2 linked regions of the Alicycliphilus denitrificans K601 genome follow. The main gene of each other region encodes a partner of the protein of the gene in region 2 in a complex. Links are inferred from orthologs where the notes say so. Each region holds a gene or a part of one and is shown on either strand. Other genes may lie near its edges.

Region 1 (4,751 bases), 570 kb from region 2 along the record:
ACCGATGCGCGCCTGCTGTTCCTGTGGTTCCGCCTGTCGGGCAAGGACCGCGGCATCAAGGCCGGCAACTATGAGGTCGCGCAGGGCACCAGCCCCCATGCGCTGTTGCAGAAGCTCGTGCGCGGCGAGGAGGCGCTGCGCGCCGTCACGCTGGTGGAGGGCTGGAACTTCCGCCAGCTGCGCCAGGCGCTGGCGCGCGCCGAGCAGCTCAGGCCCGATACCGAGGGCTTGAGCGACGCGGACATCATGGCCCGCCTGGACCGCCCGGGCGTACCCGCCGAGGGGCGCTTCTTTCCCGACACTTACACCTACGCCAAGGGCAGCAGCGACCTGGCCGTGCTGCGCCGCGCGCTGCACGCCATGGACCGGCGCCTGGAGGCCGCCTGGGCCCAGCGCGCACCCGACACCCCGCTGAAGTCGCCCGAGCAGGCGCTGATCCTGGCCAGCATCGTCGAGAAGGAGACCGGCCGCCCCGAGGACCGCGCCCAGATCGCCGGCGTGTTCAGCAACCGCCTGCGCGCGGGCATGCTGCTGCAGACCGATCCCACGGTGATCTACGGCTTGGGCGAGAGGTTCGACGGCAACCTGCGCAAGCGCGACCTGCAGGCCGACACGCCCTACAACACCTACACGCGCGCGGGCCTGCCGCCCACGCCCATCGCCATGCCGGGCCGCGCCGCGTTGCTGGCCGCCGTGCAGCCCGCCGATACGCGCGCGCTGTACTTCGTGGCGCGCGGCGACGGCACGAGCCACTTCAGCGTTACGCTCGACGAGCACAACCGCGCCGTCAACCGGTATCAACGCAAATGACGACAGGCCTGTTCATCACCTTCGAGGGCATAGACGGCGCGGGCAAGTCCTCGCACATCGAGACGCTGGCGCGCGCCCTGCGCGCGGCCGGGCGCAGCGTGACGCTGACGCGCGAGCCCGGCGGCACGCCGCTGGCCGAGAAGCTGCGCGCGCTGCTGCTCAATGACGCCATGGATGCGCTGACCGAGACGCTGCTGGCGTTCGCCGCGCGGCGCGACCACCTGTGCCGCGTGATCGGGCCGGCGCTCGCGCGCGGCGAGGCCGTGCTGTGCGACCGCTTCACCGACGCCACCTTCGCCTACCAGGGCGCGGGGCGCGGCTTCGATCTGCGGGTGCTCTCATATATGGAGCGGCTGGCGCAGACAGGGATTGGCCTGGGGCCTGATTCGATGCTTGAGCCCGATCTCACGCTGTGGTTCGACGTGCCGCCCGAGGTGGCCGCCGAGCGCCTGGCCGCGGCACGCGCGCCGGACAGGTTCGAGGCCCAGCCCGTGGAGTTCTTCGCCCGCGTGGCGCGGGGCTATGCCGACCGCGCCGCCGGCGCGCCCCGGCGCTTCGCGCGCATCGACGGGGCGCAGCCGCGCGAGCAGGTGGCCGCGCAGATGCTGGCCGCGGTGGCCGCGCGCGGCTGGCTGCCGGGGGCCGCGCCATGAACGCCGTGGCGCCCTGGATCGCGGCCCAGCGCGCGCAGCTGCTGGCGCAGCGCGGCCACGCCTGGCTGCTGCACGGCCCGTCGGGCCTGGGCCAGTACGCGCTGGCCCTGGAGCTGGTGCGCGCCTGGCTGTGCGACGCGCCCGGCGAGCACGGCGCCTGCGGCCGGTGCGCGAGCTGCCACGGCATCGACGTGCGCACCCATGCCGACCTGTGCGTGCTCATGCCCGAAACCCAGATGCTGGCTCTGGGCTGGCCCCTGCCCGAGAAGGCCCAGGCCGAGATCGAGGACAAGAAGCGCAAGGCGAGCCGCGAGATCCGCGTGGAGGCCATGCGCGACGCCGTGGAGTTCGCACAGCGCACCAGCGCGCGCGGGCGCGGCAAGGCGGTGCTGGTGTTCCCGGCCGAGCAGATGAACCACGTGACGGCCAACGCCCTGCTCAAGACGCTGGAGGAGCCGCCGGGCGACGTGCGCTTCGTGCTCGCCACCGAGGCCGCGCACGAGCTGCTGCCCACCATCCGCAGCCGCTGCCTGGGCCATGCCATGTTGTGGCCCCGGCCCGACGAGGCGCGCGGCTGGCTCGCGGGGCAGGGCGTGGCGCCCGATGCGGCCCAGGCCCTGCTGCGCGCCGCGGGCGGGCGGCCCGACGATGCGCTGGCCCTGGCCCGCGCGGGCCGCAGCCCCCAGGCCTGGGCCCTGATCCCCAAGGCCATGGCGCGCGGAGACGTCTCGGCGCTGTCCGAGCTCGAACCCGCCCAGGCCGTGGATGCGCTGCAGAAGCTCTGCCACGACCTGCTGGCGCAGCGCGTGGGCGCGCAGCCGCGCTACTTCGACGCGGCAGACCTGCCCCGGCCGCCCGGCCTGGGGCCGCTCACGCGCTGGTCGCGCGCGCTCATCCAGGAGGCTCGCACGGCCGACCACCCTTTCAACGCGGGCTTGATGCTGGAGTCGCTTGTAGCCCAGGCGCGCCAGACACTAAACTCGCGCCATTGATTTCCCCAGGCCACCTATGAGCAGTCCGTCCACAGCGCCGCGCCCCAGCGTCATGCAGCTGAACATCAAGGAAAAGGCTGCTCTGTACGCAGCCTACATCCCGTTCTTCGAGGAGGGCGGCATCTTCGTGCCCACGACGCGCGAGTACAGGCTGGGCGACGACGTCTACGTGCTGCTCACGCTGCCCGATGACCCGCAGCGCTACCCCGTGGCCGGCCGCGTGGCCTGGGTGACGCCGGCGCGCGCCGTCGGCAACCGCACGCAGGGCGTGGGCATACAGTTCCCCAAGGACGAGAAGTCGCGCCAGCTCAAGCTCAAAATCGAGGAAATCCTGGGCACGGCCCTGGCCGCCGACCGGCCCACGCAGACCATTTGAGGGGCGCGGTCCCGCTCTTGCCGCCGGCCTCTCCGGCAGGCTTTTCGTTTTCCATTGCGCCATGTTCGTCGATTCCCACTGCCATCTGAACTTTCCCGAGCTCGCCAGCCAGCTGCCCCAGATCCGCCAGGCCATGGCGGCGGCGCAGGTGGACCGCGCGCTGTGCATCTGCACCACCATGGAGGAGTTCCCCGCCGTGCACGGCCTGGCCACGGCCTATGACAACTTCTGGGCCACCGTGGGCGTGCACCCCGATACCGAAGACATGGCCGAGCCTTCGGTGCAGGACCTGCTGGAGCGCGCCGTGCTGCCGCGCGTGGTGGCCATCGGCGAGACGGGGCTCGACTACTACGGCATGGAAGATCGCAAGGGCGGGCGCAGCATCGCCGACCTGGAGTGGCAGCGCGAGCGCTTCCGCACCCACATCCGCGCCGCGCGCGCCTGCGGCAAACCGCTGGTGATCCACACGCGCAGCGCCTCGGGCGACACCCTGGCCATCCTGCGCGAGGAGGGCGAGGACGGCGCTGGCAACCGCGCCGGCGGCGTGTTCCACTGCTTCACCGAGACGGCCGAGGTGGCGCGCGCGGCGCTGGACTTGGGCTACTACATCTCGTTTTCCGGCATCATCACCTTCAAGAACGCGCAGGACCTGCGCGACGTGGCCGCCTTCGTGCCCATGGACCGCCTGCTCATCGAGACCGACAGCCCCTACCTGGCTCCCGTGCCCTACCGCGGCAAGACCAACAACCCGTCCTACGTGCCCTTCGTGGCGCAGCAGATCGCGGCCATCAGGGGCCTGCCGGTGCAGGAGGTGGCCCGGGCCACGAGCCGCAACTTCGAGCGGTTGTTCCTGCAGGGGGGCGCCGCATGACGAGCCGCCGCCGCACCCTGGCATGGCTGGCGCTGGCCGCCGCCGCACCCGTGGCCGGACTGGCGCATGCCGGCGCCTATGAGGACTTCTTCAAGGCCATAGAACTCGACAACGGCGCCGCCGTGGCCGACCTGCTGCGCCGCGGCTTCGACCCCAACGCGCGCGACCCCAAGGGCCAGCCCGCGCTCATCGTGGCGCTGCGCGGGGACTCGCGCAAGGCCGCGGCCGCACTGATTGCGGCCAAGGGCCTGAAGGTGGAAGAGCGCAACGCCAAGGACGAGAGCGCGCTGATGCTGGCCGCCCTGCGCGGCAACCTGAGCGCGGCGCGCGCCCTGATCAGACTGGATGCCGACGTCAACAAGACCGGCTGGACGCCGCTGCACTACGCCGCGTCGGGCACCACGCAGGACGCCGCCGCCATGGTGGCGCTGCTGCTGGAGGAGAGCGCCTACATCGACGCCGCCTCGCCCAACGGCACCACGCCCTTGATGATGGCCGTGCGCTACGGCACGGGCGACGTGGCGCTCCTGCTGATCGAGGAGGGCGCCGATCCCACGTTGAAGAACGACCTGGGCCTGACGGCCATCGACTTTGCGCGCCAGGCCGACCGCGCCGACATGGTGGACCTGGTGGCCCAGGCCGTGCGCCGGCGCCAGCCCAACCGGGGGCGGTGGTGACGCCTGGCCGGCAGCCGCCGCGCGGGGGCTGAAGCGGGTTTTCGAGGTTCTTCGCCGCGGGCACTGCCGCCGCCCGATGGCACCGGGCGCGATTCGCCCTTGTGGATACCGCTGGAGTTCGTTACGCTTCGACTCTTTTAAATGCGAACAAGTCGCATTTAAAATTAACTTCCAGCCACTCACAGGAGGACCGCATGGAGCGCTCGCCTACTTCGTCCAGCTGCCAGCACGCCTTGCTGGTCCATAGCCCGGTCGGACATGTGTCCGTCTGCCCCGATTGCGGCGTCGTGCATCTGTCCCTCGACTGTGTCTCCGTGCGGCTGGAGGTGGGCGCCTTCCTGGCGTTGGCCGAGATGCTGTCCCAGGCGCAGA
Region 2 (4,618 bases):
CCACCTTGAGCGGCGGCGCGTTCCCGCATCGGCTGGGCGTGGGCGAGACGGTGCTGGTCTTCCCCCAGCACCGCGCGCTGCTCGGCGGCTGGGACGGCGTGGCCGAGCGCCTGGCCGCCGTGGCGCACGCGCTGGCCGAGAAGAAATGCGTGATCGAGGCGCATTCGCTCGACGAGGCGCTGCGCGCGGCCGCCGCAGGCGCGGACGTGGTGCAGTTCGACAAGGCCGCGCCGCAGGACCTGCGCGCCTGGTGCCCGCCGCTGCGCGCGCGCCACCCGCGGCTGCGGCTGCTGGCCGCCGGCGGCATCAACGCCGGCAACGCGGCGGATTACGCGGCCAGCGGCGTGGATGCGCTGGTCACCAGCAGCCTGCACTACGCCCCGCCCGCCGACGTGGGCGTGAGCGTGGCGCCGCTGTAGCCTCTCTACACTGGCGCCTTCAATGAAAGGACGGCCATGACGGCAGCAGCGCAGCAGGACGGCGCGCGCATCGAATTGCGCGGATCGGTGTGGATGACGGTGGGCGGCCGCAGCCTGGGCGGGCCGGGCCGGGTGGAGCTGCTGGCGTACATCGCCACGCATGGCTCCATCAGCCAGGCGGCCAAGGCCATGGGCATGAGCTACAAGGCGGCGTGGGACGCCATCGACGCCATGAACCAGCTCGCGGGCGAGCCGCTCGTGGAGCGGCTCGTGGGCGGCAAAGGCGGCGGGGGCACGAAGCTCACTGAAAGAGGGATGCGCCTGGTGCGCAGTTTCGGCGTCATCGAGCGCGCGCACCGCCGGTTCGTGGACCAGCTCAGCACGCAGGCGCAGGGCGTGGCCGATGACTTCCTTTTGATACGGAGAATGGGCATGAGAACGAGTGCACGCAACCAATTCTTCGGCACGGTGACCCGCGTGACGCCCGGGGCCGTGAACGACGAGATCGAACTGGACGTGCCCGGCATGGGCCAGAAGCTCGTCGCCATCGTCACGCACGAGAGCGCCCAGAGCCTGGGCCTCGTTCTGGGGGCCGAGGCGTTCGCGCTGGTCAAGGCCTCGTCGGTCATCGTGGTGACGGACGACCAGGGCGCCAGGTTCTCGGCGCGCAACCGCCTGCGGGGCACCGTGTCGCGCGTACAGAAGGGCGCCGTGAACACCGAGGTGGTGATCGGCCTGCCCGGAGGCGCGGCGGTGGCCGCCATCATCACCAACGAGAGCTGCGACGCGCTGGGCCTGGCGCCGGGCACGGCGGCATCGGCGCTGTTCAAGGCGTCGAGCGTGATCGTGGGGGTTCCCGCGTAAGGCGAGGGGAAAAAGAGAGGGGAGGGTGACGAGCCTTACCCCCGGCACTGGCTCCACAGTTAGGGCTGCTTGGTTCCCCACCTGACCCGGTTGGCCGCTTCACCATGCGGGGAGGCCCGTCAAGGCGAGATTGTACGCCGGGAAACCGGGGCGAGCGGCCACGCACCATAGAATCACGCCCCATGTCCTATCTCGTGCTCGCCCGCAAATACCGTCCCAAGACCTTCTCGGAGATGGTGGGCCAGGAGCACGTGGTGCAGGCCTTGACGAACGCGCTCACGCAGCAGCGCCTGCACCATGCCTACCTGTTCACCGGCACGCGCGGCGTGGGCAAGACCACGGTCTCGCGCATCCTGGCCAAGTCGCTCAACTGCCAGGGGCCAGACGGCCAGGGCGGCATCACGGCCACGCCCTGCGGCGTGTGCCCGGCCTGCCAGGACATCGACAGAGGGCGCTTTCCCGACTACACCGAGCTCGACGCCGCCTCCAACCGCGGCGTGGACGAGGTGCAGGGCCTGCTGGAGCAGGCCGTCTACAAGCCGGTGCAGGGGCGCTTCAAGGTCTTCATGATCGACGAAGTGCACATGCTCACGAACACGGCGTTCAACGCCATGCTCAAGACGCTGGAGGAGCCCCCGGAATACCTCAAGTTCGTGCTCGCCACGACCGACCCGCAGAAAGTGCCGGTCACGGTGCTCAGCCGCTGCCTGCAGTTCAACCTGCGGCCCATGGCGCCCGAGACGGTGCTCGAGCACCTCGCGCGCGTGCTGGCGCAGGAGGGCGTGGCCGCCGAGCCCCAGGCGCTGCGCCTGCTCGCGCGCGCGGCGCGCGGCTCCATGCGCGACGCGCTGAGCCTGACCGACCAGGCCATTGCCTTCGGCAGTGGCCAGCTGCAGGAAGCCGCCGTGCGCCAGATGCTGGGCAGCGTGGACCGCGGCCATGTGTTCCGCCTGATCGATGCGCTGGCGCAGGGCGACGGCCGGACCGTGGTGGAGACGGCGGACACCTTGCGCACCCATGGCCTGTCGGCCGCAAGCACGCTGGAGGAGATGAGCGCCGTGCTGCAGCGCATGGCCGTGCTGCAGGCCGTGCCGCAGATGGCTGCCGCCGTGGACGCGACCGACCCCGAGGCCGCCGAGATCGCCCGCCTGGCCGCGCTGATGCCGGCCGACGAGACACAGCTGCTCTACAGCATCTGCCTGCACGGCCGCACCGAGCTGGGCCTGGCGCCCGACGAATACGCCGCCCTGACCATGGTGCTGCTGCGCCTGCTGGCCTTCAAGCCCGCTCCGGCCGATGCGGCCATGGCGGAAAAAAAAACTCTGACGCGGCCTGAACCCGCCGCCGCGCCGCCCGCGCGGGCCCATGAGGCGCCGCCGCAGCCCACGCCGGACGATGTGAACCGGGCGGTGCACGAGGCGATCGGCGCGGCGGAGCCCTCGGCGCCAAGTGGCCCGGCCCCAGCGCCCGCCGTGCGCCTGCCCGTGCGGGCGCCCGAGGAATTCCGACAAAATAAGCCTCAACCGCCCGCCAGCCAAGCGCAGACAGCTCCTGAAACGGTAGCAATACCTGTGCGCACCGTGCCCGAGCCCGGCGCGCGCCTGCAGCCCATGGCACCGGGCGGCGCCGCGCCCGCGCCGGCGCGGCTCGTGCCCACGGAGGAGGGCGACGCCTGGTACGCCGTGGTGCAGCAGCTCATCGCGCAGGAGACTATCACTGCCCTGGTGCGCGAGCTCGCACTGCAGTCGCAGCTCGTGGCGCGCGACGAAGGCCACTGGCTGCTGCGCGTGGAGCGCGAGTCGCTGAACCAGCCCACGGCGCGCGAACGCCTGCGCGCGGCCCTTGAGGCCGCGGGCCACGCGCGCCAGATCAGCGTGGAGGTGGGCGTGGTCATCGACAGCCCCGCGCGCCGCAACGCCCAGGCCGCGGCCGAGCGCCAGCGCGCGGCCGAGGACATCGTCCACAACGACCCCTACGTGCAGCAGCTGATGCGCGAGTTCGGCGCGAAAATCGTGCCCGGCAGCATCAAGCCCGCATAAGCATCTTTTTTATAAGCAAAGGAAACCACCCATGTTCAACAAGGGACAGCTCGCCGGCCTCATGAAGCAGGCCCAGGCCATGCAGGACAACCTCAAGAAGGCCCAGGAAGAGCTTGCCAGCATCGAGGTCGAGGGCGAATCCGGCGCCGGCCTGGTCAAGGTGCTGATGACCTGCAAGCACGACGTCAAGCGCGTGACCATCGACCCCAGCCTGCTGGCGGACGACAAGGACATGCTGGAGGACCTGGTGGCCGCAGCCTTCAACGCCGCCGTGCGCAAGGCCGAAGAGACCTCGCAGGAAAAGATGGGCAAGATCACGGCCGGCATGCCGGGCTTGCCCGGCGGGATGAAGTTCCCGTTCTGACGGCGCCGCCGCCCCGCGCATGTCCGACACCGGCTCCCTCGACGCGCTGATCCAGGCCCTGCGGCGCCTGCCGGGCGTGGGCGTGAAGTCGGCCCAGCGCATGGCCTTCCACCTGCTGCAGCACGACCGCGGCGGGGCGCAGCAGCTGTCGCAGGCGCTGGCCCGGGCGTGCGAGCAGGTGCGCCACTGCGAGCGCTGCCACACCTTCACCGAGGGCGCGGTGTGCGACACCTGCCTGGACCCGGCGCGCGATGCCACGCGCCTGTGCGTGGTGGAGACGCCGGCCGATCAGTCCGCCCTGGAGCGCACGGCCGCCTTCAAGGGCCTGTACTTCGTGCTCATGGGCCGGCTGTCGCCGCTGGACGGCGTGGGGCCGCGCGACATCGGCGTGCACAAGCTGCTGGAGCGCGCCGGCGACGGCGTGGTGCAGGAGGTGATCCTGGCCACCAGCTTCACCGCCGAGGGCGAGGCCACGGCCCACGCCATCGCCGAGGCGCTCAAGCGCCGCGGCATCCACGTCACGCGGCTGGCGCGCGGCGTGCCCGTGGGCAGCGAGCTGGAGTACGTGGACTTGGGCACCATCGCCCACGCGCTTGCGGACCGGCGTTGAGGCACCCAAAATGACCCGCTTCACCGTGGCCTACTGGTGCGTGCTGGCCGCGGCGCTGCTGCCCATACTGTGCGCGCTGCTGGCCAAGCGCGGGAGCTTCCGCGGCGCCGACAACCACGACCCGCGCGCCTGGCTGGCGCGCCAGAGCGGCTGGCGCGCACGCGCCAACGCGGCCCAGGCCAACAGCTTCGAGGCGCTGCCGTTCTTCATCGGCGCGGTCGTCATCGCGCACCAGATCGGCGCGCCGCAGGCGGCGCTAGACCTGCTGGCTTGCGTGTTCATCCTGCTGCGTGTGTCCTACATCGCGCTGTACGTGGGGGAC

The links.
Region 1: the proteins of dnaX (region 2) and ALIDE2_RS15835 are in contact, whole or in part, in a cryo-EM structure (PDB 8GIZ), measured with the Escherichia coli proteins. The link is inferred for Alicycliphilus denitrificans K601 from one-to-one orthologs.

Annotation. Positions count from the first base shown.
Region 1 is NC_015422.1:3,328,793-3,333,543, reverse strand. The notes cover bases 458-3,457. They hold ALIDE2_RS15835 (DNA polymerase III subunit delta'), read left to right. Parts: upstream 458-1,459; coding sequence 1,460-2,455; downstream 2,456-3,457. Other genes in these bases: ALIDE2_RS15825 (TatD family hydrolase), read left to right, coding at 2,893-3,457; ALIDE2_RS15830 (PilZ domain-containing protein), read left to right, coding at 2,472-2,831; tmk (dTMP kinase), read left to right, coding at 807-1,463; mltG (endolytic transglycosylase MltG), read left to right, coding at 458-810. In the rest of the region: more of mltG, read left to right, coding at 1-457; more of ALIDE2_RS15825, read left to right, coding at 3,458-3,702; ALIDE2_RS15820 (ankyrin repeat domain-containing protein), read left to right, coding at 3,699-4,379; ALIDE2_RS15815 (hypothetical protein), read left to right, coding at 4,574-4,751. UniProt on the Escherichia coli protein: Part of the beta sliding clamp loading complex, which hydrolyzes ATP to load the beta clamp onto primed DNA to form the DNA replication pre-initiation complex.
Region 2 is NC_015422.1:2,757,937-2,762,554, reverse strand. What follows is about bases 1,027-3,893. They hold dnaX (DNA polymerase III subunit gamma/tau), read left to right. Parts: upstream 1,027-1,465; coding sequence 1,466-3,322; downstream 3,323-3,893. Other genes in these bases: recR (recombination mediator RecR), read left to right, coding at 3,706-3,893; ALIDE2_RS13145 (YbaB/EbfC family nucleoid-associated protein), read left to right, coding at 3,354-3,686; ALIDE2_RS13155 (TOBE domain-containing protein), read left to right, coding at 1,027-1,283. Outside these bases: ModD protein, read left to right, coding at 1-419; more of ALIDE2_RS13155, read left to right, coding at 456-1,026; more of recR, read left to right, coding at 3,894-4,296; ALIDE2_RS13135 (MAPEG family protein), read left to right, coding at 4,307-4,618. UniProt on the Escherichia coli protein: Part of the beta sliding clamp loading complex, which hydrolyzes ATP to load the beta clamp onto primed DNA to form the DNA replication pre-initiation complex.